Regions from separate parts of the Streptomyces sp. NPDC046931 genome, predicted to be linked through region 1. Evidence: riboswitches for the same ligand, from Rfam matches in the RefSeq annotation. Region 1 holds a riboswitch; the other holds the start of a gene.

The links. Region 1 has a riboswitch for glycine ahead of gcvP (aminomethyl-transferring glycine dehydrogenase). Riboswitches for the same ligand answer to the same signal wherever they lie in the genome.
Region 2: it holds a riboswitch for glycine, as region 1 does, so the genes downstream of both, gcvT (glycine cleavage system aminomethyltransferase GcvT) here and gcvP (aminomethyl-transferring glycine dehydrogenase) in region 1, are expected to answer to the same signal.

Annotation. Positions count from the first base shown of each region.
Region 1 covers NZ_JBEYWX010000015.1:6,668-22,288, forward strand. The annotation lists gene ABZ876_RS24235 (FHA domain-containing protein) at 1-171, shown strand, start outside; gene ABZ876_RS24240 (MerR family transcriptional regulator) at 216-971, shown strand; gene ABZ876_RS24245 (bifunctional nuclease family protein) at 1,056-1,529, shown strand; gene ABZ876_RS24250 (MerR family transcriptional regulator) at 1,892-2,572, shown strand; gene ABZ876_RS24255 (DNA polymerase IV) at 2,628-4,025, shown strand; gene ABZ876_RS24260 (PRC-barrel domain-containing protein) at 4,072-4,443, opposite strand; glycine riboswitch at 4,557-4,652, shown strand; gene gcvP (aminomethyl-transferring glycine dehydrogenase) at 4,830-7,715, shown strand; gene ABZ876_RS24270 (DUF5999 family protein) at 7,836-8,042, opposite strand; gene ABZ876_RS24275 (hypothetical protein) at 8,993-9,577, opposite strand; gene ABZ876_RS24280 (glutamate-cysteine ligase family protein) at 10,132-11,649, shown strand; gene ABZ876_RS24285 (type II CAAX endopeptidase family protein) at 11,892-12,692, shown strand; gene ABZ876_RS24290 (PhzF family phenazine biosynthesis protein) at 12,761-13,570, opposite strand; gene ABZ876_RS24295 (restriction endonuclease) at 13,817-14,230, opposite strand; gene ABZ876_RS24300 (PadR family transcriptional regulator) at 14,716-15,375, shown strand; gene ABZ876_RS24305 (SRPBCC family protein) at 15,447-15,621, opposite strand, start outside.
Region 2 covers NZ_JBEYWX010000011.1:184,532-200,152, reverse strand. The annotation lists gene ABZ876_RS21195 (enoyl-CoA hydratase-related protein) at 84-851, shown strand; gene ABZ876_RS21190 (ATP-binding protein) at 1,175-1,678, shown strand; gene ABZ876_RS21185 (polysaccharide deacetylase family protein) at 1,963-2,739, shown strand; gene ABZ876_RS21180 (hypothetical protein) at 2,739-3,914, shown strand; gene ABZ876_RS21175 (EF-hand domain-containing protein) at 4,057-4,269, shown strand; partial or broken gene ABZ876_RS21170 (NAD(P)-binding domain-containing protein) at 4,400-5,086, shown strand; gene ABZ876_RS21165 (hypothetical protein) at 5,180-5,416, opposite strand; gene ABZ876_RS21160 (glycoside hydrolase family 25 protein) at 5,658-6,215, opposite strand; gene ABZ876_RS21155 (phosphatidylinositol-specific phospholipase C domain-containing protein) at 6,299-7,321, opposite strand; gene ABZ876_RS21150 (hypothetical protein) at 7,807-8,148, shown strand; gene ABZ876_RS21145 (phospholipase domain-containing protein) at 8,229-8,939, shown strand; gene ABZ876_RS21140 (hypothetical protein) at 8,909-9,244, shown strand; gene ABZ876_RS21135 (L-serine ammonia-lyase) at 9,489-10,856, opposite strand; gene glyA (serine hydroxymethyltransferase) at 10,942-12,204, opposite strand; gene gcvH (glycine cleavage system protein GcvH) at 12,217-12,594, opposite strand; gene gcvT (glycine cleavage system aminomethyltransferase GcvT) at 12,703-13,821, opposite strand; glycine riboswitch at 13,995-14,106, opposite strand; gene ABZ876_RS21115 (AAA family ATPase) at 14,278-14,952, shown strand; gene ABZ876_RS21110 (enhanced serine sensitivity protein SseB) at 15,302-15,621, shown strand, end outside.

The DNA of each region.
Region 1 (15,621 bases):
GTGGAGTTCCGCCGCGGCCCCGACGGTTCGTTCACGGTCGCCGACGTCGGCAGCCTCAACGGCACGTACGTCAACCGTGAGCGCATCGACCAGGTCCTGCTCCACAACGGCGACGAGGTGCAGATCGGCAAGTACAGGCTGGTCTTCTACGCCAACCAGCGGGGCATCTGACCCTCCCGCCGACTCCGTCCGGGGGGACTCCCAGGGAAGGTCCCATGCTTCACACACCGAGCGGCGGTGCCGACAGCGGCACCGCCGCCCCGGACAGCGGGCTGATGAGCATCGGCACCGTGCTGAACGTGCTGCGCGAGGAATTTCCCGAGGTCACCGTCTCCAAGATTCGTTTCCTGGAGTCGGAGGGGCTCATCGAGCCGCAGCGCACCCCGTCGGGGTATCGAAAGTTCAGCGCACGGGACGTCGAGCGCCTCGGCCAGGTGCTGAGGATGCAGCGGGACCACTATCTGCCGCTGAAGGTCATCCGTGAGCACCTGGACGCCCTGGAGCGGGGCGAGGAGGTGCGGTTGCCGTCCTTGGGCCGTCCGCGTGACACCGGTGACGGAGAGCTGCTCGGGGACCTCCTGAGTGAGCCCGAGGCCGCTCCGGCCGCGCGGATCGCCCGCGAGGAGCTGATGGCGGCCGCCGGGATCAGCGCCGAGCAGATCGCGGAGTGGGAGTCGTATGGCCTGGTCACGCCGTATATGGAGGGGCTGTACGACGCAGAGGCCGTCACCGTGGCCACTCTGCTGGCCGAACTCGGCCGGCATGGGATCGAGCCGCGCCATCTGCGGGTGATGAAGGCGGCGGCGGACCGCGAGGCGGGCCTGGTGGACCAGGTGGTGGCACCGCTGCGGCGCCACCGCAACCCGCAGACCAGGGCGCACGCCGAAGCCCGCACGAAGGAGCTGGCCGGGCTCGCGGTGAAGCTGCACGCGGCGCTGGTGCAGTCCGCGCTGGGTGTGCGGCTGTCCTGAACCGGCGCGTTCGCCGAGGGCGGATCGCCCCGCCGTTCTGTGCCCGACTACCCAAACATCCCGACCACGGCCTAGGGTTGCTGTGTGAACGAGCTCGATGTCGTAGGTGTCCGGGTCGAGATGCCCTCCAACCAGCCGATCGTGCTCCTGCGTGAAGTGGGAGGCGACCGCTACCTCCCCATCTGGATCGGCCCCGGGGAGGCGACGGCGATCGCGTTCGCCCAGCAGGGCATGGCCCCCGCCAGACCGCTGACGCACGACCTGTTCAAGGACGTGCTGGAGGCCGTCGGTCAGGAGCTCACCGAAGTACGCATCACGGACCTGCGTGAAGGCGTCTTCTACGCGGAGCTGGTCTTCGCCAGCGGCGTCGAGGTGAGCGCCCGCCCGTCCGACGCCATAGCGCTTGCCCTGCGCACCGGGACGCCGATCTACGGCAGTGACGGGGTGCTGGACGACGCGGGCATCGCGATCCCGGACGAGCAGGAGGACGAGGTCGAGAAGTTCCGCGAGTTCCTCGACCAGATCTCTCCGGAGGACTTCGGTACGAGCAGCCAGTGACGGGGCCCTTAGGGACCTGTCGGACGGGGCGTGTGGGCCGAGGGGTGGCTGCGCGTGTGCGCGGCGAGCGTGGTCGGGAAGCAGAGGGCCGTGGAGTGCGTGGGATACCAGGCGCTGAAGCGTGGAGCCGCGCCCGGACGCTCAGGCTCGCCGAGGAACACCGAGTACGCGCAGCTCCGGTCGAAGGCGCGTACGCCGTCTCATGATCCGCGGCCAGGGCATTCGGCTAGCCTTTCCCCGCGGAAGGGCACGGGAAACCACTCGCAGGGTGATTATCACTCGGCGTGCCGAGTGTGGCGATCGTTGACGCACCCCCGGTGACTGCCTACCGTCGAGAAGGCAGGTCAAGGACGGAGGTCGGCGTGAGAAGCAGCGGCGGCGGCACGGCAGGGGGTGCCCCCGGACGCGGTCTGGGGGAGAGCGGCCCGTACCCTCCCTCAAGCTCTCGGCTCCGTTCCAGCGGGGGGTATCCCCCTCATGGTCATGCGTCCGGCTCCCCCTCCCAGCTGCCCGCGGCCGTGCCGGGGGACGCCGGGGCGGCTTCCGAGCACAACGACATCGGCTATCGAGGCCCCACGGCGTGCGCCGCCGCGGGCATCACCTACCGGCAGCTGGACTACTGGGCCAGAACGGGTCTCGTCGAACCGAGCGTGCGACCCGCCTACGGGTCGGGGACTCAGCGTCTGTACAGCTTCCGGGACGTCGTCGTCCTCAAGATCGTCAAGCGGTTCCTCGACACCGGTGTGTCCCTTCAGAACATCCGCACCGCCGTCCAGCACCTTCGGGAGCGCGGCTTCCGTGACCTGGAGCGGATGACGCTCATGAGCGACGGCGCGACGGTGTACGAGTGCACCTCGCCGGACGAGGTCCACCAGTTGCTCCAGGGCGGACAGGGCATCTTCGGCATCGCCGTGGGCGTCGTGTGGCGGGACGTGGAGAACGCGCTGTCGCAGCTGCACGGGGAGCGGGTCGACACCGGCGAGACGATCGTCGGCCACAATCCGGCGGACGAGCTGGCGCGACGCCGCAATCGGGCCGTCTGAGACGCACCGCGGTCGCCCCGCCGCATTGTCAGTGGCGTAGGGCAGCATCGGAAATGTGAGAACCGCGCCCACGATCCTGCATCTCGACATGGATGCCTTCTACGCCTCGGCGGAGCAGGCGGCCAAGCCGAGCCTGCGCGGGAAGGCCGTCGTCGTGGGCGGACTCGGGCCGCGCGGGGTGGTGGCGACGGCGTCGTACGAGGCTCGTGTCTTCGGCGTGCACTCCGCGATGCCGATGGCCCAGGCACGCAGGCTCGCGCCGAACGCCGCGTATCTGGTGCCGCGCTTCGGTTTCTACCGGCAGATCAGCGAACAGGTCATGGGACTGCTGCGGGCCTTGTCGCCGCTGGTGGAGCCATTGAGCCTCGACGAGGCGTTCGTGGACCTGGAGGCCGGGGGAGTGGCCTGGGACGAGGAGTCGGCGCGCCTTGTGGGAGTCGGACTGCGCGCGGACATCCGGTCGGTCACGGGACTGACGGGCTCCGTGGGACTGGCCGCCTCCAAGATGCTCGCGAAGATCGCCTCCGAGCAGGCCAAACCGGACGGCCTGGTGGTGATCCGGCCCGGCACCGAGCGGGCGCTGCTCGGGCCGTTGCCGGTGCGCACGCTGCCCGGGGTCGGGCCCGCCACCGGGGACCATCTGCGGCGGGCCGGGATCACCACGGTCGACGAGATCGCCGAGGCGGGGGAGGACGAACTCGTCAGGCTGCTGGGCAAGGCCCATGGGCAGGCGCTGTACGCGATGGCCCTGGCCAGGGACGAGCGGCCCGTCGTGGCGGAGCGGGAGGCCAAGTCGGTGTCGGTCGAGGACACGTACGACGTCGACATCCACGACCGGGTCCGGGTCGGCCTGGAGGTGCAGCGGCTCGCGGACCGATGTGTGCGGCGGCTGCGGGACGCCGGGCTTTCGGGAAGGACCATCGTGCTGAAGGTGCGCAGATACGACTTCTCGACCCTGACCCGCTCCGAGACCCTGCGCGGACCGACGGACGACCCGGCGGTGGTGCGCGAGGCGGCCGCGCGCCTGCTGGAGTCCGTGGACACCACCGGCGGGGTCCGGTTGCTCGGCGTCGGCGTCAGCGGGCTCGCCGACTACACCCAGGAGGACCTGTTCGCCCAGGCGCATCTGGCCGCGGGGGAGCCGGCGGCCGGGGAGCAGCCGGAGGCGGAGGCCACCGCCGTGCCCTCCGCGGAGGAGCCGGCGGTACCGGCCGAGCCGGTCTGGCGTGCCGGGCAGGATGTGCGGCACACCGACCACGGGCACGGCTGGGTGCAGGGCAGCGGTCTGGGCCGGGTGACCATACGGTTCGAGACCCCCGACTCCGGGCCCGGGCGCGTGCGTACGTTCCGTACCGACGACCCCGGGCTGGAGCCGGCGGATCCGTTGCCCCTGGTGCCACGAAGACCCGAGGCCGCCGAGACGCGGTCGACGCCGGGGGCCCGCGGGGCGTGAGGAGTCCGCCCGGCCGTGGCGTGCCCGGGCCGGAGGAGTCCCGCGCTCAGCTGCCGTCGGACTCCGCGAGCCGCCCGAAGTCGCGGTCCGGCGGCGCCGGCGGCGGGGCCACATCGAGGCCGTAGTGGTGGTAGAGCTGCAGCTCCTGTTCGGGGGAGAGGTGCCGGCCGACGCCGAAGTCGGGCGCCTCCTTGATCAGCGCACGTTCGAAGGGCACGTAGAGCGCGCCCTCGACGAGTCGGCTGGGCTCCAGCGGCACGAAGGCGTCCCTGCTGAACAGGCCCGTCCGTATGGCCGCCCACTCCGGCACTCCGGTCGCGTCGTCGAGATAGACCTCGTCGATCGTGCCGATCTTTACGCCATTCCGGTCGAACGCCTTGCGGCCGATAAGATTCCGCGGATCGATGTCGGTCTGCACGGTCCCTCCAACTGGTCGCAACACATCCGTAGCTCTACAAAAGAGCACATTCAGCACGGCGGCCACTCGAAGACTGTCTTGTTGTGTCCGCTGGTAGTCTGGCAAGCGGCTGCTGACCCCGTGCGGGAGAGCCCTTCGGAGGGATCCGAAGGCGCCGAAGGAGCAAACCCTCCCCGGAAACTCTCAGGCACACGTACCGCACGGACGAGGTCACTCTGGAAAGCAGGGCGGGCGCCGACGGCTCCCGCTCTCACCGACGGTGAAAACCGGAACGCCTTCGCGCGGACCGGTGAAGCTCTCAGGTCGAGATGACAGAGGGGGAGGCCGTCGGGGTACCCGCGCCGGGGTGCCCCTCGAAGGTCGCGTCAGACCAGGAGGCCTCCGCAATGACCGCCCATCGCACTCCGCTCTCCGAGCTCGAGCAGGGAACGCCCTTCGAGCAGCGCCACATCGGGCCCGACCAGGAGGCGCGGGCCAAGATGCTCGCGCACATCGGCTACGGCTCGCTCGACGAGCTCACGGCCGCAGCGGTCCCGGATGTGATCAAGAACGCCGACGCCCTGGACCTGCCGGGCGCGCGCACCGAGGCAGAGGTGCTGGCCGAGCTGCGTTCGCTCGCCGACCGCAACCAGGTCCTCGACTCCATGATCGGTCTGGGCTACCACGGCACCTTCACGCCCCCGGTGATCCTCCGGAACGTGATGGAGAACCCGGCCTGGTACACCGCCTACACCCCGTACCAGCCGGAGATCTCGCAGGGCCGGCTCGAGGCGCTGCTCAACTTCCAGACCATGGTCGCCGACCTCACCGGCCTGCCGACCTCCGGTGCCTCGCTGCTCGACGAGGGCACGGCCGCCGCCGAGGCGATGGCGCTGTCCCGGCGCATGGGAAGGAACAAGAAGGGTCTCTTCCTGGTCGACGCGGACGCGCTGCCGCAGACCATCGCCGTGATCCAGACCCGTGCGGAGCCCACCGGCGTCGAGGTCGTCGTCGCCGACCTCAGCGACGGAATCCCGGCCGAGGTCGCCGAGCGGGAGATCAACGGCGTACTGATCCAGTACCCGGGCGCCTCCGGTGCCGTACGCGACATCCGGCCTGTCATCGAGCAGGCCCACAAGCTGGGCGCGCTCGTCACCGTCGCCGCCGACCTGCTCGCGCTCACCCTGCTGACCTCCCCCGGTGAGCTGGGCGCCGACATCGCCGTCGGCACCACCCAGCGTTTCGGCGTGCCGATGGGCTTCGGCGGCCCGCACGCCGGCTACATGGCGGTGGGCGAGAAGTTCGCCCGGAGCCTGCCCGGCCGTCTGGTGGGTGTCTCCGTGGACGCGGACGGGCACAAGGCGTACCGGCTCGCGCTCCAGACGCGGGAGCAGCACATCCGCCGTGAGAAGGCGACCAGCAACATCTGCACCGCCCAGGTGCTGCTCGCGGTGATGGCCGGCATGTACGCCGTCTACCACGGGCCCGAGGGCCTGCGGACCATCGCGTGGCGCACGCACCGCTACGCCGCGATCCTGGCCGCGGGCCTCACCGCCGGCGGGGTCGAGATCGTCCACGGCTCCTACTTCGACACGCTGACCGCGCGGGTGCCGGGCCGGGCCGGCGCGGTGGTCGCCGCCGCCCGTGAGCGGGGCGTGAACCTGCACCTGGTCGACGCCGACCATGTGTCGATCGCCTGTGACGAGACGACCGGGCGGGCCCAGCTGGGTGCCGTCTGGACCGCGTTCGGGGTCGAGGGCGATGTCGCCGCGCTCGACGCGACCACCGAGGACGCGCTGCCGCAGGCGCTGCTGCGCACCGACGACTACCTCACGCACCCGGTTTTCCAGGAGCACCGCTCCGAGACCGCCATGCTGCGCTATCTGCGCAGGCTGGCCGACCGCGACTACGCGCTCGACCGCGGCATGATCCCGCTGGGCTCCTGCACCATGAAGCTCAACGCGACCACCGAGATGGAGCCGGTCACCTGGTCCGAGTTCGGGCAGCTGCACCCCTTCGCGCCCGCCGAGCAGGCGCAGGGCTACCTCACGCTCATCGGTGAGCTGGAGCAGCGGCTCGCCGAGGTCACCGGCTACGACAAGGTGTCCCTCCAGCCCAACGCCGGTTCGCAGGGCGAGCTGGCCGGTCTCCTCGCGGTGCGCGGCTACCACCGTGCCAACGGCGACGACCGGCGCACCGTGTGCCTCATCCCGTCCTCCGCGCACGGCACCAACGCCGCCAGCGCCGTCATGGCCGGTATGAAGGTCGTCGTCGTGAAGACCGCGGAGGACGGCGAGATCGACGTCGAGGACCTGCGCGCCAAGATCGAGCAATACCGCGACGAGCTCGCGGTGCTGATGATCACCTACCCGTCCACGCACGGTGTGTTCGAGGAGCACGTCGCCGAGATCTGCGCCGCCGTGCACGAGGCCGGCGGTCAGGTGTACGTCGACGGCGCCAACCTCAACGCCCTGGTCGGCCTCGCCAAGCCCGGCCACTTCGGCGGCGACGTCTCGCACCTCAATCTGCACAAGACCTTCTGCATCCCGCACGGCGGCGGCGGTCCCGGCGTCGGCCCGGTCGCGGTGCGCGCGCACCTGGCGCCGTACCTGCCGAACCACCCGCTGCAGCCCGCGGCCGGTCCGGAGACGGGCGTCGGCCCGATCTCGGCCGCCCCGTGGGGCTCGGCGGGCATCCTGCCGATCTCGTGGGCGTACGTCCGGCTCATGGGCGGCGAGGGCCTCAAGCGGGCGACGCAGGTGGCGGTGCTCTCCGCCAACTACATCGCCAAGCGCCTCGAGCCGCACTACCCCGTGCTGTACACCGGACCGGGCGGGCTGGTCGCGCACGAGTGCATCATCGACCTGCGCCCGCTGACCAAGGCGACGGGTGTGAGCGTCGACGACGTCGCCAAGAGGCTGATCGACTACGGCTTCCACGCGCCGACCATGTCGTTCCCGGTCGCCGGCACGCTGATGATCGAGCCGACCGAGTCCGAGGACCTCATCGAGCTGGACCGGTTCTGCGACGCGATGATCGCCATCCGCGCCGAGATCGAGAAGGTCGGCTCGGGCCAGTGGCCCGCCGAGGACAACCCGCTGCGGGGCGCCCCGCACACCGCCGCGGCGCTCGGCGGCACGTGGGAGCACGCGTACACGCGCGAGGAGGCCGTCTTCCCGGCCGGCGTGTCCGCCGCGGACAAGTACTGGCCGCCGGTGCGCCGCATCGACCAGGCCTTCGGCGACCGTAACCTGGTCTGCTCCTGCCCGCCGCTGGACGCTTACGAGGAGTAATCAGCGTCGGACATGCGTCGGGGCCGGTTCGGAGCGTTCGTCTCCGGCCGGCCCCTCGTATGACGGGGCGGTGTCCGCCCCTTGTGTCACGGGGCGGTTCCCTGCCCCGTGGTGCGCCGCTCAGGCGGCCGTCATCACCTGGTCCGTGCCCAGCGGGCGGTGCGGGGCGATGATCTGGCCGTCGGGCAGAAGCTCACCGGTGTCCTCGAAGAGCAGAACGCCGTTGCACAGCAGACTCCATCCCTGCTCCGGGTGGTGCGCCACGAGTCGGGCGGACTCCCGGTCGGCGGATTCGGCGGTCGGGCACGGTGGCTGATGCTGGCACATGGTGGATGGGATCTCTCGCTCTGACGTAATGGGTGAGATGGCTGTCGTGTCTGTCCTGCGGCTCGTCGCGTCGTTCATGGCCGCCCCCCGTTGGCGATACGTACCGGAACCCAGTGTTGCCTCACGGCCGTCGGTCCGCAGGCATTTCGCTGTACTGGCTCTCACAGGTTCATGACGCGTCACCCGCGCGGACGGTTCAGTCCAACTCCCCGTTCCTTCGGGTGGTTTCCGATGGCCGGAAGGGGCTAGTCCGTGTGGGTCGCCCGGCGCGTCGCCCTCGCCCCTGGGTGCCTCAGAGCGGTTTGACGGCCAGAAGGGTTTCGCGAGTTCGGTGCGCTGCCAGGAGGTGAGCCGGGCGCGGATGCGGTCGGTCTGGCCGCCGAGGGTCATGTTGCCGGCGATGAGGAGGCCGCCCGGACTCAGCGTCGCGGTCAGTGCGCCGACGGCGGCAGCGGTGGGGGCGAAGCCGTGGAAGAAGGCGATGTCCGCGCTCGTTGTGGCGACCGGGGGAAGGATGTCGCTGCCCTCGCCGGTGTGCAGGGTGACACGGTCGGCCAGGCGCCGGCGGGCCAGGTGGAGGGGCAGTAGCCGCATCCGTGCTGTTCGAGGTGGGCGAGGGTGGCGGCCCTGATGTCTCCGAAGCGGTCGCGGGCGGGAGCCTGGGTGGCGGCGGCGCGCCCGCCGGGGCGGCGGGAGCGGCGGGAGGTGGTCATACGGGCTTTCCGATCGCGGGGGCCCCTGGTGGACTCCGTGCAGGACAAGCTGAGACCCGTCCGGGGCCGAGGGGCCGGTCGGGCAGGTCCGGCCCCCGGCGCCGACGCTCCGGAAGCCGCAGCGGAGCCCGGGAGCCGAAGCCCGCGCGAGTGTGGTGTGCGTCGGCGCATGCACGCAACGTGCCCCGCGGCCGTTTCCGGCGGCGGGGCACGAGTCGGGGGCGGGCGGGTCGGTGTCTATGCGGGCGAGCCGAGCAGCGGGGCCGGAGTCATCCGCAGAGTGAGCACCGGCAGCAGGTCGGCGACGCGGTGCGGACGGTGGGCCGCGATGCCGGGCGGGGCCGGGGCGAGCGGAACCAGGAGATCGGTCGGGGCCGGGGAGCCCGTCGCGCCGTCGGCCGAGCAGTCGCCGTGCAGCCACAGGGTGAGCATGTACAGCGTCGGCACGGACAGCAGCCGGGCCTGGTAGGGCTGGGTCACCGCCTCCGCCTGGCGCAGGGCCTGTTCGGTGGCGGCGATGTAGGGGCCCTCGAAGAAGTGCGAGAAGGCCCAGCCGTCAGGGGTCAGCATGGTCTCGGCGGCGGCGACGGATCGGTCTCCGCAGCGGACGAGGAAACGCCACCCCGCGAGCCGGGTCGCCCACGCGCCCGCGGGGGTGATCCGGTCCAGTACGTGCACGGGCAGCGGAAGTTCGGGTGTCGTCGGGCCCTGGGCGGCTCGCAGGGACGGGGTACGAGCCTCCTGGACCGCGGTGGGGGAACCGAGTGCCGTGAGGACGGAACGGAGAGCGGGCGGGGGTGCCGGGGGGACATGCAGCAGCATGGTGGGTCGCCTCTCATTCGACAGGCACGGTGGCGCTGGGGGGCGGGGCGGGGCGGGAAAGGCGGGCGGACAGTGCTGTCAGCTCTCGGGGTCAGAGGAGCGGGGGAACTGTGCCCGGACGAATGGAGGCGCTTTGACGACAGGGCTCAGGACCGCGCGCACCAACTCTCTCTGCCCCGTGCGGAAAGTTTATACGACACATGTTCATGCAATGTTTCGTCTAGTCGTCCGACGTATGACGACAAGGGGATATCCGGTCGCTGATAAGCGGTATTCGTCCCGATACGGAGCGAGGCCACCGGTCGCCACCTCGGATGACTCGCCCGTAGCGGTCGGCCGGTTCTCGTCGGCGTTTTTCACGACATGGTTGCGCAGTGAAACTTCCTACTGCGACATGCCCTGGGAATGTGCCCGGTGATACTGCCCGCCCAGCCTAGCGGGTGGCGGCCGCACGCGAGGACGTTATCGATCGCGTAGCCGGGGCATCATCCACCGTGACCCGGGACAGCAGCGGCCGGAACGCCGGCCTGCCCATCTTAGGAGGGACGTACCCGATGGGAGAGAAGGTCGTGGCAGGGCCATTCGACCTGTCCGATCGTCAGCGCTACCGCGACAAGCTCAGGCAGTGCCTGACGGGACTTGCGCGACTGCTGGAGGAGAAGCGGTTCGATCGTCCGAAGAACCTTGTGGGTCTGGAGATCGAATTGAATCTCGCCGGGCCCGACGGCATGCCGAGAATGATGAATGCGGAAGTGCTGGAAAGGATTGCCAGCCGAGATTTCCAAACAGAACTCGCCATGTTCAACCTGGAAGTCAACATCGCTCCACACCGGCTGGGCGGCAGGGTATTCGACCGGCTTGCCGAAGAGCTGCGCACCTCGCTGGCCTATGCCCACCGGAAAGCGAACGAGGTCGACGCCGGCATCGTGATGATCGGCATTCTGCCGACGCTCGGCCGTGATGACCTGGTCTCCTCCAACCTCTCCGCCGTCGACCGGTACACCCTGCTCAACAATCAGATCATGGCCGCCCGCGGTGAGGACTTCACCCTCGACATCGAGGGGGTGGAGCGGCTTGTGTGCACCTCCCGTTCGATCGCGCCCGAAGCCGCCTGTACGTCCGTCCAGTTGCACCTCCAGGTGACTCCGGCCCGCTTCGCCGACGTCTGGAACGCGGCGCAGGCGGTCGCGGCGGCACAGATCGCCGTAGGCGCCAACTCTCCCTTTCTGTTCGGGCGTGAACTGTGGCGCGAGTCCCGGCCGCCGCTGTTCCAGCAGTCCACCGACACCCGGCCGCCCGAACTCCAGGCGCAGGGGGTGCGGCCGCGCACCTGGTTCGGCGAGCGCTGGATCACGTCGGCCTACGAACTCTTCGAGGAGAACCTGCGCTACTTCCCGGCGCTGCTGCCGATCTGCGACGACGAGGACCCCCTGCGCGTCCTCGACGAGGGCGGCACGCCCAAGCTCGCCGAACTCGTCCTGCACAACGGCACGGTGTACCGCTGGAACCGGCCGGTGTACGGCGTCGCCGGCGGTGTCCCGCATCTGCGGGTGGAGAACCGGGTGCTGCCCGCCGGCCCCACCGTCACCGATGTGATCGCCAACGCGGCCTTCTACTACGGCGTCGTCCGCGCCCTCGCCGAGGATGCGCGGCCGGTGTGGACGCGACTGCCGTTCGAGGCCGCCGCCGCCAACTTCGACGACGCCTGCCGCTACGGCATCGAGGCGCGACTGCTGTGGCCGCGGCGCGGACGGTACGGCGGCACCACCGAGGTGGAGGCCGTGGACCTGGTGCGCGACGAACTGCTGCCGCTGGCCGCGGCGGGGCTCGACGCGTGGGGGGTCGAGCCGGCCGACCGGGACTTCTACCTCGGTGTGATCGAGGAGCGGTGCCGGCTCAGGGCCAACGGCGCGACCTGGCAGGCCGCCACCTTCCACCGGGCCCTGGCGCAGGGGCTCGACCGGGACGCCGCGCTGGCCGCGACGACCCGGCGGTACGGCGAGCTGATGCACGCCGGTGAGCCGGTGCACACCTGGCCGGTCGGGTTGCCGGAACCGGTGCTGCTGGGCTGAGCGGTGACTCCCGTCCCCGGCCGTACGCCCGGCCGGGGACGTCGAGCGCTCCGGGCCGGCCCCCTGTTGAGTGCGTGCCGTGAAGCACCCGTATGGCAGAGCAGGAGGGAAGCGGGTACGCCCCGAACGACGTCCGTTCCCCCTACGGCCGGTCGCGCACGATCTTCGTCGTTTCTGCCGAGGCCCTGGCGGGGCGAAGATGGGACGAGGCGGGATCGCTCATGGCGCAACAGGAGGCGGGAGTGCAGGTGGAGACAGGGTCGGTGGCCGATACTTTTCCGGCGGAGCGGCCGACGCGACGGATTCTCCGTAACGAGACGCTGCTGGTGCTGGCGCTGTCGCTCGGTGCGAGCGGTGTGTCGGCGCTGATCAGCTTTGTCGGCTCGGTCACCAAGCCCGGCGGGCTCAAGGAGCAGGCGGCCACCCTCAACGCGTCGGCCGCCCCCGGCCGCCCCTGGCTGGATCTCGCCTGGCAGCTCTTCGGGATCGCGACCGCGCTGGTGCCGGTCGCGCTCGTCGCGCACTTCCTGCTGCGGGAGGGCGCGTCGCTGCGCACGCTCGGCTTCGACCGCGCGCGGCCGTGGCCGGACCTCGGGCGCGGGGCGGCGATCGCCGCGGTGATCGGTTCCACCGGCATCGCGTTCTATCTGGCCGCCCGGGGTTTCGGAGTCAACCTGACGGTGGTGCCGGAGGCGCTGCCCGATGTGTGGTGGAAGTTCCCGGTGCTCGTCCTGTCGGCGGTGCAGAACGCGGTGCTGGAGGAGGTCATCGTCGTCGGCTATCTGCTGCGCAGGCTCAGCCAGTTGGGATGGACCCCCGGCACGGCCCTGGTGGCCAGCTCCGTGCTGCGCGGCTCCTACCACCTCTACCAGGGCATCGGCGGCTTCCTGGGCAACATGGTGATGGGGGTGGTCTTCGTCTGTCTCTACCGGCGCTGGGGCCGGGTCGGCCCCCTGGTGGTGGCCCACTCGCTGCTCGACATCGGGGCGTTCGTCGGGTATGCCCTGCTGGCGGGGAAGGTGGGCTGGCTGCCCACGGCGTGAGGGACGACGGCGACGGGAAGGGTCGTACGGCACTACCGTACGACCCTTCCTCGTGACCCTCGTCCGCGTCAGCCCAGCAGTTCGCCCTCGATCACCGTGACCGCATGGCCGCTGAGCAGGGTGCGGTCACCGCGGAGTGCGGTGCGGACGCGGCCGGAGCGCGGCGAGGCCTGCAGACCGATGAGGTCCGGGCGGCCGAGACGCTCGGCCCAGTAGGGCGCCAGGGCGGTGTGGGCACTGCCGGTGACCGGGTCCTCGTCGATGCCGACGTTCGGGAAGAAACAGCGCGAGACGAAGTCGTATCCCCGTGAGGGGTCTTCGGCGCGGGCGGTCGCGATGACACCCCGCGGGGAGTGGTGGCCGAGCGCCCTGTGGTCGGGGGCGAGGCCGAGCACGGTCTTCTCGTCGGCGAGTTCGAGGATCAGGTCGCCGACGTCCGGGCCGGTGTCGACGGCGGTGAGAGGTTCGGCACCGAGGGCATCGGAGAGTCCTTCGGGGATCTCGGCGCGGGAGAGGGGGGCGGTGGGGAAGTCCAGGGTGATCGAGCCGTCCTCGTGCGGCGCGGCGCCCAGCACTCCGCCGCGGGTGGCGAAGCGTACGGGGCCCTCGTGGGCGCCCGTGGTGTGCAGCACATGGGCGGTGGCGAGGGTCGCGTGGCCGCACAGGGCGACCTCGGTGGCGGGTGTGAACCAGCGCAGCGCCCAGTCGGCCTCGCCGCCCTCGGGCAGACGGTGGGCGAACGCGGTCTCGGCGTGGTTGACCTCGCGGGCCACGTTCTGCAGCCAGTCGTCCTCCGGGAACGCGTCGAGGAGCAGGACACCGGCCGGGTTTCCGGTGAAGGGGCGGTCGGTGAAGGCGTCGACGATTCGAATCCGCATGGGCCGACGCTAGACCCCGCCGCACGGGCCGGGCCAAGGCCAATCCGCAGGGTCTGGACCCGAGTACCGAGAGCGGCAGGTTCCGCCTGAGAGGTCGGTCACTCGTGGGCGCTGATGGCGTCCCGCCGGGTGGTGTAGCCGATCAAGGCGCCGGAATCCGCAGGTCGGGGACGGTGACTCCGCCAGACCGAGTGCTCAACTCGCCTCAGCAGGGCGCCTCGTGGACCGCTGCCTTTCCGGAGATCGTCAGGGGCCTTGTACCGGAACGCGTATCGCTTGATCCCATACACCACGACGCGGGACACGACCTGGGCGCTCGTGCGGTTCCGGCCTGGCCTTGCCGGTCTTCGGTACCAGTAACTCGCTCAACGTGGTGCCCTTCATCCAGGACTCGAGCCGGTCGGCGTCGATCAGCGTCAAGCGACGGCGAGCGGCGGCCTTGCGTTCGCGCTTCGTGAACGGCCCGGGGGCGACAAGGATGGTCACCTCAGCAGTCGGCTGTACGCGAGCGGCGTCGTCGGAGGTTCGGATGCGGCGGGGGTCTACGGAGCGGTCGTCGCGCACTCGTTCGCACTCCACGGCAGCTTTTCGGCCGTCCGGCAGATAGCCGGTCATCTGGCCGCCCAGCGTGTCGCCCCTGACCCGCTGCACGCCGGCCATCGCGGCGGCACAGGCCGGCGATGTATTCCTCGAACGACGGCGTTCATCTCAAACACCGGCTCCGGCAAACGCTGGTACCGCTCGAACCCAGTCGTCCTCCCGGTCCCGCTGCATGTCGGTTCCCCGCTGGGTCTGGCGTGCGGCGCAGCATTCGCACGACCTCTACGAGCGGAGCTCGCCGCGCCCGTCGCCCTCACGCGCACATGATCCTTCCCGGCGCTGCGTGGCCGTCTTTTGACCGGCTGCTGCTCCGCGTTCGCGGCTGTTGGGCTTGCGAGCTCACAGCGTTGCAGGCGGAAGGCGTATCGCGAGCGCCGGTCAGGATTCGATGAGACGGAACGTACCGGTGGTCAGAAGTCAGCGAGACCGGTCGAACTTCCCTGAGACAGGTCATCCGAATGCCGGGAGGCGAGTCTTGTCATGCCAGCTCTTCCGATATATCGTTGACGTATCGTGACAGGTCGACGATGGATGGAGTGATGGCGATGCGTTCCCGTGGACAGGACTTCGGATTCGAACGGCACGGACACCACCACGGCGGCCCCGGTTACCGTGCGCGGGGTGGCTTCGAGACGCGGCGCGCGGCCTTCGGGCCCTTCGGGCCGGGTGGCCCTGGAGGCCCCGGCGGTCCCGGATTCGGCGGCCCGGGCTTCTTCGGGTCCGGCGGCCCCTGGGGCGGCCGCGGCCGGGGCGGACCGCGAGGCAGGGCGCGGCGTGGTGACGTACGGGCGTCGATCCTGGCTCTCCTCAAGGACCGGCCCATGCACGGCTACGAGATGATCCAGGAGATCGCCGAGCGCAGCGGCGGGGCGTGGAAGCCCAGCCCCGGCTCGGTGTACCCCACCCTCCAGCTGCTCGAGGACGAGGGGCTGATCGCCAGTGAGAGCGAGGGCGGCAAGAAGCTCTTCGCGCTCACCGAGGCGGGTCGTGCCGCGGCCGACGAGGGCCCGGAGGTCCCGTGGGAGGAGGCCTCGCGCGGCGTCGACTGGGAGGCGCTGCACGAGATCCGGCAGGCCGGCTTCGGCCTGATGGAGGCGTTCGGCCAGGTTTGGAAGGCCGGCAGCAAGGAACAGCGCGACAAGGCCCTCGCGGTCATCAACGAGGCCCGCAAGAAGCTGTACCTGATCCTCGCCGACGAGAGCTGACGGTACGACGGGTACGGCCCGTGCGGGCGCCCCGCGGCACACGGCCGCGGGGCGCCTTCGTGTCCGCCTGCTCAGGACACCAGTGCACCGAGCCGGCGCAGCGACTCCCGGAGCGCGGCCGTCGCCGAGTCCTTCAGCCTGCCTGCCATCAGGGAGACCGCCGCGCCGGTGAACTCGCCCTCGATGCGCACCGAGGTGCCCTCGCCCTGGGGTGTCAGCGTGTAGCGCGTGGCGAGGTTCACGGCC
Region 2 (15,621 bases), on a different contig from region 1:
AGCTTCTTCCGGCCGGGCCCGGTGTGCCGCTGTGAGCGAGCACACCGGGCCCGGCGGCGTTAGTGCCCGTTAACCTTCCTGGCATGACTGTGCATCTCGAAGTCGCCGAGGGCGTGGGCACCCTCCGTCTGGAGCGCCCGCCGATGAACGCGCTGGACGTCGCCACCCAGGACCGGATCAAGGAACTCGCCGAGGAGGCCACGCGCCGCGAGGACGTGCGCGCCGTGGTCCTCTACGGCGGGGAGAAGGTGTTCGCGGCGGGCGCGGACATCAAGGAGATGCAGGGCATGGACCACACCGCGATGGTGCTGCGCTCCCGCTCCCTGCAGGACTCCTTCACCGCCGTGGCCCGCATCCCCAAGCCGGTCGTCGCCGCCGTCACCGGCTACGCCCTGGGCGGGGGCTGCGAGCTGGCGCTCTGCGCGGACTACCGCATCGCCGCCGAGAACGCGAAGCTGGGGCAGCCGGAGATCCTGCTCGGCCTGATCCCCGGGGCGGGCGGCACCCAGCGGCTGGCGCGCCTGATCGGCCCGTCCAGGGCCAAGGACCTCATCTTCACCGGGCGGATGGTGAAGGCCGACGAGGCGCTGTCGCTGGGCCTCGTCGACCGGGTGGTCCCGGCCGAGGAGGTGTACACCGAGGCGCACGCCTGGGCCGCCAGGCTCGCCCAGGGGCCGGCGATCGCGCTGCGCGCCGCGAAGGAGGCCGTCGACACGGGTCTGGAGACGGACATCGAGACCGGTCTCGCGGTGGAACGGAACTGGTTCGCGGGGCTGTTCGCGACCGAGGACCGGGAGCGCGGGATGCGCAGCTTCGTGGAAGAGGGGCCGGGCAAGGCGAAGTTCGTCTGATCGCGGTCGCGAAGCGCGCGGTTCCGGGTGGACCTGAGAATTGTTCAGGAAATCACGCTGATCCACTTGCAGTTGACGCGGCGTCTTACCCGGTGTCCCCCGAAGGGGCGGATTATGACAGCCTTAAGGCAACCTTAAGGCTGTCTCGCCCCAGGCGCGTGGCCCTTGCCGCCAACTGAGCTGTTTTCGCAGGTTGGTTGGTGTGTCAAGGGCCTCAAGTTGCGTCTGACATATGTCAATCGAATCGTGTGGAATGTGTGGTTCCGGGGGGCGTGTTCCGCCGTAACGCCCCCCGGTGGCCCCTGGACGGCCATGATGGGGCCATGGCGGGGCTGGAGGGTTTCGAACAGCCGCGGCGGCACGCGAGTGCGACCGCGGCACGCTGGTCACCTGCGGTCGAGGACGAACGGGCGCTGAAGGCGGTGGAGTTGTTCGGCAACCCCGCCGAGGCGGAGGTCCCGCTGCCGTCCCGCCCCGAATCCGCGGCCATCGCGCGCCGCCTCGCCCAGGTCGTGGTCCTGCGTCACTGGGGGCACTCCCCGAGGATGGCCGAGGACGCGGTGCTGCTCGTCTCCGAACTCGTCGGCAACGCCGTACGGCACACCGGTGCCCGCGTCTTCGGGTTACGTATGCGACGTCGCCGGGGCTGGATCCGCGTCGAGATCCGCGACCCCTCCCGCGGACTGCCCTGTCTGATGCCGGTGCAGGACATGGACGTGAGCGGCCGCGGCCTCTTCCTCGTCGACAAGCTCGCCGACCGCTGGGGCGTCGACCTGCTGCCGCGCGGCAAGACGACCTGGTTCGAGATGCGCGCGGCCGACCGCTGACTGCACGCCCGGAACCGCCGGCAGGCGTGCGCCCGTACGGCGAAAACCCCCACCGCCCGGCGGCCGGGTTTCCTCCGGAGCACCGCACGGAGCCGGAGTCTGCGGGCAGTTCGTCCGATCATGTGCCGGTACGACCCGCGCTTCCACCGGACGGGCCAATCGCCGCTTTGGACACAGTCTGGCCCTTAAATGGGAGAGTGACCACGCCCGTCCCTCCCCCTCCCTCGGACCCCGCCGTCCCGGACCCCGCCCCACGGGACCGTGCGACGGGCACCCCGCGCCCGGTGCCAGACCGTCGCTCGGCGCTGCGAGCGGGCGCGGGGTTCGTCGTCGGCACGATCGCCACCGCCTGTTCCCCCGGCCCCACCGTCGTCCACCCGTCGGCCCTCCCGGCCCGGACCACCGACAGGCGCTCCGCCGGGGCCGGCATCCAGGCGCCCCCGCCCCGCGCCCTTCCCGGCCAGCCCGACCAGATCTCCCACGGTCCCCGCGACCGCCCCCGGGTGGCCCTCACCTTCCACGGGCAGGGCGACCCCTCCATCGCCACGACGATCCTCGACACGGCCGAGCACGCGGGCGCGAGGATCACCGTGCTCGCGGTCGGCTCCTGGCTGGACGAGCACCCCGACATCACCCGCCGGATCCTCAGGGGCGGTCATGACCTCGGCAACCACACCCAGCGCCACCTCGACATCAACACCATGCCCGAGGCGGACGCCCGCGCCGAGATCCAGGAGTGCGCGGACCGGCTGCGGCGGCTCACCGGTTCCATCGGCACCTGGTTCCGCCCCTCGCGGGCGCGCCGCGCGACGCCGCTCGTCTCGCGGCTGGCCCGCGACGTCGGCTACCCGCACGTCCTGTCGTACGACGTCGACTCGCTCGACTACACCTCGCCCGGCGCCTCGGCCGTCACCCGCAAGATCGCCGACGAGGTCCGCAACGGGTCCGTGGTGAGCCTGCACTTCGGGTACGCGGACACGGTCGTCGCCCTTCCCGCCCTCCTCCACGCACTCGACCGCCGCGGCCTCTCCGCGGTGACCACCACGGAGCTGTTGAGCTGATGCCCCTCTCGACCGTCACGCGCGTACTGATCGCCGGCGCCGCCCTCGTCGCGCTCGCCGGGTGCAGCAGCGGATCCCCCCACAAGGACCGGAGCCACGGTTCCAAGGCCCCGGACCGCCGTTCCCAGCAGCAGAGCGCCGTACAGGTCCTGCCGGGCATGCCGCCCGTGCTGGACGGGAACGACATCTACACGGCCGACCGGCCGGGCCGGCTCTCCGAGGTGGTCAGGAAGTTCCCGTCCCGGGTCTATGTGCCCAACACCAACAGCGACACCGTGACCGTCATCGACCCGAAGACGTACAAGGTCATCGACACGATCCAGGTCGGCCGGCAGCCCCAGCACGTCGTGCCGTCCTGGGACCTGAAGACCCTGTGGGTCAACAACGACCTGGGCAACTCCCTCACCCCCATCGACCCGAAGACCGGCGAGGCCGGCCGGCCGGTCGCCGTGCACGATCCGTACAACCTGTACTTCACCCCGGACGGCAAGTACGCGGTCGTGATGGCTTCCAAGGACCGCCAACTGGTCTTCCGCGACGCGCACACCATGAAGGTGGCCAAGACCCTTCCGGTGAGCTGTTACGGCGTCAACCACGCCGACTTCTCGGCCGACGGCCGCTACTTCATCGTCTCCTGCGAGTTCAGCGGCGAGCTGCTCAAGGTCGACACCGCGAAGATGGAGGTCGCCGGCCAGCAGAAGCTGCCGTTCCACGGTGCGATGCCGCAGGACGTGAAGATCTCCCCGGACGGCAGGACGTTCTACGTCGCCGACATGGTGGCCGACGGAGTGTGGGTCCTGAACGGCGACACCTTCGCCAAGCCGTCCTTCCTCGCCACGGGGAAGGGCGCGCACGGCCTCTACGTCGGCCGCGACTCCCGCGAGATGTACATCTCCAACCGCGGCGAGGGCACCATCTCCGTCTTCGACTTCCCGAAGAACAAGCTCACCGCCAAGTGGCGCCTGCCGGGAGGCGGCAGCCCCGACATGGGCGGCGTCTCCACGGACGGCACCGTGCTGTGGCTGTCCGGCCGGTACAACTCCGTGGTGTACGCCATCGACACGCGGACCGGGAAGCAGCTCGCCCGGATCAAGGTGGGCAGCGGTCCGCACGGCCTCGCGGTCTATCCGCAGCCCGGCCGCTACTCGCTGGGGCACACGGGCGTCTTCCGCTGACGCGTCTGCCGGACCCCGGCCGGCTCACAGGGAGGAGTCCGCCCGGGTGGCCGCCGGGCTGGGGGCGCGGGGGTGCCGTTAATCTGACCTCCGTCAGTAGGACGGCCGTACGACGGCAAAGGCACCAAGAAGGGGCGGATCGGTGGCGGACATCGAGGAAGCACGCAGGCAGTTCGAACGGATCGACGCGGACGGTGACGGATTCATCACCGCCGCCGAGTTCAAGTCCGCGCTGGCCCAGGGGGGCGACTGGAACGTCACCGAGGCGGTGGCCGAGGCCGTCATCAGGACCCGCGACCTCAACGGCGACAAGGTTCTGTCGTTCGACGAGTTCTGGACGTACCTGAACAAGTGAGCCCATGACGAAGGGGCGCCCGCCCGGTGAGGGACGGGAGCCCCCTCGTCGGCCATAAGGCGCACACGGGTGGAATAGTCCGGAGCGTCCCGGGGTTGGTGCTGCCCACGAACACCGTGCAAGGACACCGACCCCCGGAAGGGCGACACGAGTGATGAAGATCGGCATCATCGGGGCGGGCAACATCGGCGGCAACCTCACCCGGCGGCTCACCGCCCTCGGGCACGACGTCTCCGTCGCCAACTCCCGTGGTCCCCACACGCTCACCGCACTGGCCGAGGAGACGGGCGCGACCCCCGTCACGGTCGAGGACGCGGCACGCGGCGCCGAAGTCGTCGTGATCACGATTCCCGTCAAGGCGGTACCGGACCTGCCGTCCGGGCTGCTGGACGGCGCCGCCGAGGGCGTCGCCGTGATCGACACCGGCAACTACTACCCCAGGGAGCGGGACGGGCGGATCGCGGCGATCGAGGACGAGGGCCTCACCGAGAGCCGCTGGACCGAACGGCAGATCGGCCACCCCGTGATCAAGGCGTTCAACGGCACCTACGCCCAGGACCTCCTGGACGGCCCCCGCCCGGCCGGCGACCCCGACCGGATGGCGCTCCCGGTCGCGGGCGACGACGAGGCGGCGAAGCGCACGGTGCGGGCCCTGGTCGACGAGCTGGGCTTCGACACGGTCGACGCCGGCGGCATCGACGACTCCTGGCGCCAGCAGCCCGCCACCCCCGTGTACGGCCTGCGGGCCGGCGCCGGCGCCGTCACCAAGGCCCTCGCGGAGGCGTCCCCCGAGCGCACCCCCGAGTTCCGCGGGTAAGGGCCGCCGCCGCCCGAGGCCGGGCAGGAAGACCTCGGCACCCCGGCCCCGTCGGGTATCCCGCCGCCCCCGTTCGCCGGGCCCGCCCGGACGTCAGCCCTGCCAGATCCCGGTCACGGACGCGGCGGCCGCGACTCCCCGGGTGTGGCCCGCGCGGGCGGCGGCCGGGCGGCGCGAGTCGTCCGCCGGGTTGCGGCCCATCGCCCGCCGCGCGGCACGGTCCGGCGAGAGCAGGACGACGCGCGTCCCGTCGGCGGACAGTTCGTCGGCCTCCCGCGAGGCGTTCGGATGCGGGCCGACCGCGCGGGGGACCGGTACGACCGCCGGCACCCGCCGGCACCCGCCGGCACCCGACGGCAGCCGCGGGCCAGTCGGAGGTCGGCGGTCGAACGTGAGCCGCCGTCCATCCATCGACGGCCCGCGACCGTGACCGGCGGCCACACCACGGGGCGGGCTGCGCGCACGCCCCGCCGTACCCCGCCTGCCCGCGCCCCCGCTCACCGCCGCCGAGCTGGGCGAGGTGCTGCTCGATCCGGAGCCGCACAGGCGGTTGTGAGGGAACACGAGCGGTTCAGGCGCTCGTGGCCCACTCCCGCAGGGCGGCCTTGCTGGTGAAATTCGCGACGTCCTTGTCCACGGGGTCGGAGGTGTACTGGTGGAAGCGCCACGCCGCCTTGATGCGCGGCTTGCCCGCCGTGACGTAGTCGGCGATCCACAGGCCGTCCCCGGCGTAGGAGGTGGTGTCGATGGTGAGCCAGAAGTTGCGGCTGGCGTAGAGGACGACGCGGTTGTCCGGCCGGAGCCGCTTCACCTGGCGGATGAAGGCGTCCTTCTCCGCGGTGCTCGCGTGCGTGCCGTCGCCGGTCGTCTCCCAGTCCACGGCCAGTACGTCGCCCGCTTTCTCCGGGGCCTTTGCGACGAAGTACTCGGCCTGGGCCGCGATGTTCCCGGGCCACAGGAAGTGGTAGAAGCCGACCACGCAGCCGGCGTCCCGGGCCGTCTTGGTCTGGGCGGTGAGCTTGGGGTTCACATACGAACGCCCCTCCGTCGCCTTGATGAAGACGAAGGAGAGGCCGTCCGTGTCGTAGGCGGATGACTGGTACGCGCTGACGTCGATGCCTCGCAGCATGGGGGCTCCCTGAAGTGCTCGTGGGGCAGGGATCGCTGCCTGGTTCACCCTGGTACCGGTGGTATGCCCCCTGAGGGGGCCTGTCAGCCGCGCTCGGCCACCGAACCGAGAACCGAGGCCGATTTGGCCGCCCAGTCGGAGGTGATCACACTCGCGTGACGCCCGGCCAGCAGCGAGAGCCGTGCCGCCACTTCCGCGTCCGTCGGGTTCGTGGACGAGATCGCCGGCGAGACGCCGGCCGCGTCCGTCATGATCAGGAAGTAGTGGTCGGTGTCGTACCAGGCGGTGTCGTAGCCGTTGTTGACATACGCCGCCGCGTCCCCGTCGAAGAACACGAACCACGGGCGGATCGAGGCGTCGTAGCGGCCGGCACGCGGATCGCCGGAAGAGGCGCCCAGAACGGCCGGGAACGCCTCGGCCTTGGAGATGTTCCCGGATGCGTACAGGTCGCGCAGGTGGTCGCCGTACTCCCGGTCCGTCCAGTAGTGGTCGAACGGGTTGGCCTGCTCCACCGTGCCGGGGATCAGCTCGAAGAGGAACTTGCCCTTGAGGGAGTCGCGGGAGGGCCAGGCGTTGGCCTTGGCGGCCGCGTCCAGGGAGGAGTACGTCCCGCCCATCAGGTCGGACGGCTTGTAGACGCTGCTGCCCAGCTTCTGCGACACCAGAGTGTCGAACTCGTCCGGGCCGAGGCCCGCGTTGTTGTTGAAGCCGACCTTCATCTCGACCTTGAAAACGATCGGCGGGTGGTCGGGGTGGAGCTGGTTCCAGGCCGCGATGTTGTCCAGACAGCTGCCGAGATCCTGGTCGCGGCTCTTGCTGTACAGCTCGCCCGGCGTCTTCGCGGCCTCGCAGTTGTTGTTGTTGCCCAGCGGGTTGCTGTGGCTCACTCGCCACCGCTTGGTCAGGCTGTCGACGTAGACGTCCAGCTCCAGCAGTGACGCGCCGGAGTCCAACGCCTGTGCGAAGTACGTGTACTTGGCCTTGTCGTAGGCGTTGTGCGTCCCGATCGTGGTCGCGTCGGTGAATGTGGGCGTCGCCGCATGGGCGGTGCTCCCTGCTGCCGTCACCATCGCGGCGGCACCCAGCAGTGCCGCCACCCGTCTCATCACTCGCACATCAACTCCCCTTCTGCCGAACCGAGTTGGCGGAAGCCTAGAAGGGGCGGATTACTGCACGGTAGCCCCGGGGGGAACAACGGCCCCGGGGCGGCCCGGGGCCGTGGACGGCACCGCGGCCGTCCGCGTACGGGCCGATGTGTGCACAGCACCTTGCGGGTCGCCGAAGGGCGAGGGGCGCCATGTCTCCCTGAGCCGCCGTCCGGCCAAAGACGCGGCTCCGGGCCTTCGTGGACCGTCGAGGAGTCCGGCCGGCTCATAACCTCCCTGATCAGACCGGGTTTCGAGGTCCGGTGTCGGTCGTCCGGCGCCCACCGGGCAACCTTGGATTTCTGTCTGCTTCCCGGATGGCGGCAACCCGTCGTTCACTGGCCCGTTGTCGTAGGACGGCTTGCTGAGGGCGAAGTTATCGAGACAACTTTTGCTCACCCGGGTATCGCCGTGGCGGCACCCGGGAGCGGAGAGGACCCAACACCGTGCCAGCCCTCTCACAGGCCGCCACGTCCGGGAGCAGCATCGCGATCGCCTCCCCGGCACCCCCGCAGCGCGGCGACAGACCGGCCTTCACCTGGGCGGCGGACGCGCCCGACGCCAGGAACCGGATCGGCGTCTACCCCGCCGACCGGCTGCCCGGCAGCGGCGGCAGCTCCCTGGTGTGGACGTATGTGCCCGGCGCGTCCGGGCAGACCACCCTCGACACCTCCGGCCTGAGCGGCGGCCCGTACATCGCGTATCTGCCAAGGACGGCTACGGCGTCCTCGCCAAGACGGAGCCGTTCGGCTTCTCCGGCGCCCCCGTCGGCGACCCGGTCGAGCTGAGGACCCCCGCCCCGCACGAGGGCGACAGGCTCTCCTTCCACTGGACGAGGGACGCACCCGACGCGAAGAACCGGATCGGTGTGTACGACGGCGACCGGCAGCCGGGCCACGCCTGGCTGGAGCTGGAGCTGCGGAACGCCGGCGGCACCGAGGTGGCGTTCACGATCACGCCGAACGACTTCGCCGGTGAGGAGCGCACCGTGTGGGTCGGCACGGGCGAGCGCACCCGGCTGACCTGGCGCACCGACGAGGGCCGGTACGACGTCACGGTCACCGCCGCCACCGGCACCCGCTGCGCCCAGCGGTACGAGGGCACCGTGCACGCGGCACAGCACCCCACGAGACCGGCCGCGGGCCACTGCCCACGGCCGGTCGGAGCTGCCGGTCGACCGGATCGCCGCGGACCGCAACGGGTCCCCCGAACAGACGCCCCCCGGTCGTTACCGAAGCCATTGAGCCGTTCGAAGGAGTCGAGGCAGCGAGACAGTCAGGAGCGTGACGGACCGTCAGCTGCTTGTTCGCCTGCTCTCAGCGTGGTTCCGAGTGGGGACAGGGCCGACGCCCAGGCCCTTCCCCGGTATCAATGGCCCATACAAGGGAGAGTTACGGATATATCCGCGCTTTGTAACGCGAATCGTTTCCTTGGCCTGGTGTCGCCGTGGGGAGCCACCGTGTGGGGTCTCGGCACCGAGCCGGGAATTTGGGATTGCACGTCCGCCCCGACCGGGGTCGGTGTGCACGAACGTGAGGTGACAGATTCATGTCTGTTTCTCGTACGGCGGTTCGCCTGATCGCCATCTGTGTGGCTTCGGGCGCACTCGTCGGCGCGGCCGCCATGCCGGCCCTGGCCGCCGGAGCCGGCGATGACCGCGACAACAGCAGGGGTCACTCGCTCAGCCACAGGAGCGACCACGACGGTCCCTTCGGCGACCGGGACCGGGGCTGGCACCGGGGCTGGGAGCGGGGCTGGGAGCGTAACAGGGGCTGGCACCGGGGCTGGGAGCGGAACCGGGGCTGGCACCGGGGCCAGGACGGGCGCCACGGCTGGTACGGCGACCGGTACCGGGATCACGACCGCTACTTCGGCCACCACTAGCCTGCCTCGGAGGCCGTGCTGTGATGCGGAGGCCCACACCTGCCGCCCGTCGTCATAGCCGCCACGGCCGCTGTACCCAGCCGGAGGGCCGAAGACCGTTCCTTGCGGTCTTCGGCCCTCCGGCCACGTGTCGCACCGTGCGGTCGTCGCCCGGCCACCGCACCGCCAACGTCCATTCCGCCATGTGGACAGGGAAGGCCCTGACAGCGCCGAAAGAAGTAACGCGCTGGTCAGGGCCTGCTTCCTAGCATTCGATGATGTTCACCGCAAGCCCGCCCCGGGCCGTCTCCTTGTACTTCACGCTCATGTCGGCGCCGGTCTCCTTCATCGTCTTGATGACCTTGTCCAGGGAGACCTTGTGCGAGCCGTCGCCGCGCATCGCCATGCGGGCCGCCGTGACGGCCTTGACCGCCGCCATGCCGTTGCGCTCGATGCACGGGATCTGGACCAGACCGCCGACCGGGTCGCAGGTCAGGCCGAGGTTGTGCTCCATGCCGATCTCGGCCGCGTTCTCCACCTGCTCGGGAGTGCCGCCCAGCACCTCCGCCAGCGCGCCCGCCGCCATCGAGCAGGCCGAGCCGACCTCGCCCTGGCAGCCGACCTCCGCGCCGGAGATGGACGCGTTCTCCTTGAACAGCATGCCGATCGCGCCCGCGGCGAGCAGGAAGCGGACCACCCCGTCCTCGTCCGCGCCGGGCACGAAGTTGATGTAGTAGTGCAGCACCGCCGGGATGATGCCCGCGGCACCGTTCGTCGGGGCCGTGACCACCCGGCCGCCCGCCGCGTTCTCCTCGTTCACCGCCATCGCGTAGAGGGTGATCCACTCCATCGCGTGGGCCAGCGCGTCGCCCTCGGCGCGCAGCTGGCGCGCGGTGACGGCCGCGCGGCGGCGCACCTTGAGGCCGCCCGGCAGGATGCCCTCACGGGACAGGCCGCGTGCCACGCATCCCTGCATGACCCGCCAGATCTCCAGCAGGCCCTCGCGGATCTCCTCCTCCGTCCGCCAGGCCCGCTCGTTCTCCAGCATCAGCGAGGAGATCGACAGACCCGTCTCCTTCGTCAGGCGCAGCAGCTCGTCCCCGGTGCGGAAGGGGTACTTCAGGACCGTGTCGTCGAGCTTGATGCGGTCCGCGCCGACGGCGTCCTCGTCGACGACGAAGCCGCCGCCCACCGAGTAGTAGGTCTTGGTGAGCAGCTCGGCATCCGAGGCGTCGTACGCCCACAGGGTCATGCCGTTCGCGTGGTAGGGGAGCGCCTTGCGGCGGTGCAGCACCAGGTCGTCGTCGAAGGAGAACGCGACCTCGTGCCGGTCGAGCAGCCGGAGACGGCCGGACTCCTTGATGTCCTCCACCCGCTGGTCGGCGCCCTCCACGTCCACCGTGCGCGGCGAGGAGCCCTCCAGCCCGAGCAGGACCGCCTTGGGCGTGCCGTGGCCGTGGCCCGTGGCGCCGAGGGAGCCGTACAGCTCCGCGCGCACGGACGCGACCGATTCCAGCCGGCCCTCGTTTTCCAGGCGGCGGGCGAACATGCGCGCCGCGCGCATCGGGCCGACCGTGTGGGAGCTGGACGGGCCGATGCCGATCGAGAACAGGTCGAAGACCGATATGGCCACGGTGACTCCTCAATTACGGGGTGGTGCAGGGGCCGACCCGGCACCGCGCACACTCCAGTGTGCGCGGTGCCGGCCGGTAGGTGACTTACTTGCCGAGACCCGGGTACAGCGGGTGCTTGTCGGCCAGGGCCTTCACCCGGGCCTTCAGCGCCTCGGCGTCGTACGACGGCTTCAGCGCCTCGGCGATGACGTCCGCGACCTCGGCGAAGTCCTCGGCCGTGAAGCCGCGGGTGGCCAGGGCGGGCGTGCCGATCCGAAGGCCCGAGGTGACCATCGGCGGGCGCGGGTCGTTCGGGATCGCGTTGCGGTTCACCGTGATGCCGACCTCGTGGAGGCGGTCCTCGGCCTGCTGCCCGTCCAGCTCGGAGTCGCGCAGGTCGACCAGGACGAGGTGCACGTCGGTGCCGCCGGACAGGACGTCCACGCCCACGGCCCTGACGTCGTCCTCGACCAGGCGCTCGGCCAGGATGCGGGCGCCCTCCAGCGTCCGCCGCTGCCGCTCCTCGAAGTCCTCGCTCGCCGCGACCTTGAAGGCGACAGCCTTGGCGGCGATCACGTGCTCCAGAGGACCGCCCTGCTGGCCCGGGAAGACCGCGGAGTTGATCTTCTTGGCCAGCTCGGCCGTCGACAGGATCACGCCGCCGCGCGGGCCGCCCAGCGTCTTGTGGGTGGTGGTGGTGACCACATGGGCGTGCGGGACCGGGTTCGGGTGCAGGCCCGCCGCCACCAGACCTGCGAAGTGCGCCATGTCGACCATGAGGTACGCGCCGACCTCGTCCGCGATCCGGCGGAACGCGGCGAAGTCCAGCTGCCGCGGGTAGGCCGACCAGCCCGCGACGATCAGCTTCGGCCGGCTCTCCTTGGCGAGGCGCTCGACCTCGTCCATGTCGACGGTGCCGTCGTCGCCCACGTGGTACGCGACCACGTTGTAGAGCTTGCCGGAGAAGTTGATCTTCATGCCGTGGGTCAGATGGCCGCCGTGCGCCAGGTTCAGACCCATGATCGTGTCGCCGGGCTGGAGCAGCGCGAACATCGCCGCCGCGTTGGCCTGCGCGCCCGAGTGCGGCTGCACATTGGCGTGCTCGGCGCCGAAGAGCGCCTTGACGCGGTCGATGGCGATCTGCTCGACCACGTCGACGTGCTCGCAGCCGCCGTAGTAGCGGCGGCCCGGGTAGCCCTCGGCGTACTTGTTGGTGAGGACCGAGCCCTGGGCCTCCATGACCGCGACCGGGGCGAAGTTCTCCGAGGCGATCATCTCGAGGGTGGACTGCTGGCGGTGCAGCTCGGCGTCGACGGCGGCGGCGACGTCAGGGTCGAGCTCGTGCAGGGGTGTGTTCAGAAGCGACATGGATGCGGTTCCTCAGCTGCCGGAGAACTCGGTGTACTCGTCCGCGGTGAGCAGGTCGGCGGGCTCCTTCGACACGCGCACCCGGAACAGCCAGCCGTCCTCGAACGGGGCGGTGTTCACCAGGGACGGGTCGTTCACCACGTCCTCGTTGACCTCCGTGACCTCGCCGGAGACCGGGGAGTAGAGGTCGCTGACCGACTTGGTCGACTCCAGCTCGCCGCAGGTCTCGCCCGCGCTCACCGTGTCACCGACCTCCGGAAGCTGGACGAACACGACGTCGCCGAGCGCGTTGGCCGCGTGCTCCGTGATGCCGACCGTCGAGACGCCGTCCTCGGCGGCCGACAGCCACTCGTGCTCCTTGCTGTAGCGCAGCTGCTGGGGGTTGCTCATGGCCTGAATTCTCCTGTACGCGGGGGAGTGATGGTGAAGGGGGGAGTGCTGAGGACGCGCGTGAGCAGGGCGGACGGGTGCGGTGTCCGTCCGGCCCGGGCCCAGTGTCTACTTCTGGCGCTTGTAGAACGGCAGCGCCACGACCGCGTACGGCTCATGGCTGCCCCGGATGTCCACCGCGACCCCGGCCGTGCCGGGCGCGGAGTGCGCGGCGTCGACGTACGCCATCGCGATCGGCCTGCCCAGCGTGGGCGAGGGAGCGCCGGAGGTGACCTCGCCGATCACCTCGCCGCCGGCGACGACGGCGTACCCGGCCCTCGGCACACGCCGGCCCTCGGCCACCAGCCCGACCAGGACGCGCGGCGGGTTCTGCGCCGCGCGCTCGGCGGCCTCGAGGAGCGCGGTGCGCCCCACGAAGTCGCCCTCCTTCTCGAACTTCACGACCCGGCCGAGCCCGGCGTCGAAGGGGGTCAGCGAGGTGGTCAGCTCGTGCCCGTACAGCGGCATGCCCGCCTCCAGGCGGAGCGTGTCCCGGCAGGACAGGCCGCAGGGGATCAGGCCGGCCGGCGTGCCCGCCTCGGTCAGCGCCTGCCACAGCTTCTCGGCGCGCTCGGGGGCGACGAACAGCTCGAAGCCGTCCTCGCCGGTGTAGCCGGTGCGGGCGATGAGGGCCGGGACGCCGGCGACCGTGCCGGGCAGGCCCGCGTAGTACTTCAGGCCGTCCAGGTCGGCGTCGGTCAGGGACTTCAGGATGCGGGGGGACTCGGGGCCCTGGACGGCGATCAGCGCGTAGGCGTCCCGGTCGTCGCGCACCTCGGCGTCGAAGCCGGCGGAACGCTCCACGAGCGCGTCGAGCACCACCTGGGCGTTGGAGGCGTTGGCGACGACCATGTACTCCCGCTCACCGAGCCGGTACACGATCAGGTCGTCGAGGATGCCGCCGTCCGCCTGGCAGATCATGGTGTAGCGGGCGCGGCCGACGCCGACGGAGCCGATGTTGCCGACCAGGGCATGGTCGAGCAGCCGGGCCGCCTCGGGGCCGGTCACCGTGATCTCGCCCATGTGCGAGAGGTCGAAGAGGCCCGCCCTGGTCCGGACGGCGACATGCTCGTCGCGCTCGGAGCCGTACCGCAGGGGCATGTCCCAGCCGGCGAAGTCGGTCATCGTGGCGCCGAGCGAACGATGCAGGGCATCGAGCGCGGTACGGCGCAGGGGGCTGCTGCTCATCGGTTGTGCTCCCAGGGCGATGGGGTCCCCCGCGCGAACGTGGGGGAGGGGCGAGGTCGTTCCTCCCCATCTGTCATCGGAACCTGAGAGGTTCGCCATGACCCCGCCGGGCGGGTCGTCACGGCTTGCACCTTGGGTGGAGCCACCTGAAGCGGCCCGCTTTCCAGATGTGCCTCGCCCGCGCGGTATCGGGGCCTGAGAGATTCAAGGGAGGGACTTGCTCCTTCGGCGCCCGGGCGGTCGTACGGCAGAGGTACGGGCCCGGGACTCTCCCGCGCGGATTCAAGCGGCCGGTATGCAGTTGGCGGGCACATCATTGCATGCCTCGTCCGATCGTGGCAGGGCCGCATCTGTAACCGGCCTGTGGCGCTACGACGACGGAATCACGAGACACCGCGCATTACCTTCTCTTTACACTCGACGGGCACGGGACTTCCTGACCCCCAGGGGAGGACGATCACGGTGAACAGGACGACGGCTTACGCGACGACGTCGGGCATCGCGGTGCCCGGGCAGCCGGGATCCCCGGCCCGTCAGGCCCACCGGCCGGCGCGGGCGGTCAGGGTCCGCGACCTGCGCGACCGCGCGGGCCGTGGCCCCCAGGGCCTCACCTTCGGCCCGAGCGACGTCGTCGTGATCACGGGTCTGCCCGGCAGCGGCAAGTCCACTCTCATGCGCCGTGCCGTGCGGGGCGTGCGGATCGACTCCCAGGACGTCCGCGACCGCTGGGACGCGCGCCTTTCCCGCTTCCTGCCGTACGCGGTCTACCGCCCCCTCGTCCGCCTCGCCCACTACGCCGGCCTGCGCCGCGCCCTGCGGGCCGGCACCGGTGTCGTCGTCCACGACTGCGGTGCGCAGACCTGGGTGCGTGCCTGGCTGGCCCGGTCGGCCCGCCGCCGCGGGGGCACGCTCCACCTGCTCGTGCTCGACGTCACCGCCGACACCGCCCTGGCGGGCCAGCGCGAGCGCGGCCGGGGCGTCTCGCGGTACGCGTTCCTCAAGCACCGCCGAGCCACCCGGCGCCTGCTGGGCTCCGTCGAGCAGGGCACGGTCCCGGACGGCTGCGGCTCGGTGATCCTCCTGGACCGGGAAGCGGCGGACGTCCTGGGGCGCATCGACTTCGAGGACTGAGCCGTATCGGCTTAGGGTGCCGGGCCGTATCCATTCGGGCGCGGGGCCGTATCCATTCGGCTGCGGGGCCGTATCCACTCGGGTGCGGGACTACGTGGCCTCTGCGGGCCGAGCCCGTCCACATCGGGGGCGGGCCGCCCCGGCTTCAGGGGGCCGGGTCGAATCGGCGTCGCGGGCCGAGCCGAGTCGGTTTCGGGAGGCCGGGGCGTTTCGACGTCGCGGGCCGAGGCGCGTCGGTCTCGTGGGCCGTATCGATTTCGGGGGCGGCTGCGGGGTGGGGCCGACCGGCGGCCCCGGCGCCCGATAGCCTTTCCGGTCTCAGCAGTGGTTCCTCAGCAGGCGGTAGCAGATGGACTTCCCGGCGGATCTTCCCGCGGACTTCCCCGCACAGGCACACCCCCACCCGCACGGCGGATGGCCGGGCAACGAGCTGGAGGAGGTGCTCTCCGCCTCGCTCGGCATCCCCTCGGCCGGCGGCCGGATCGTCGAGGTCCTCGGCCGCAGCTTCCTGTGGGTGCCGCTGCCGAGCGGCGGCGGCCCGCACAGCGGCCCGCTCGACCTGCCCACGACGGAGATCGAGGGGCAGGCGTACGTGCCGGTGTTCAGCTCGGAGGAGCAGTTCCGCCAGGTCGTCGGCAACCACATGTCGTACACGATCGCGCCCGCCGT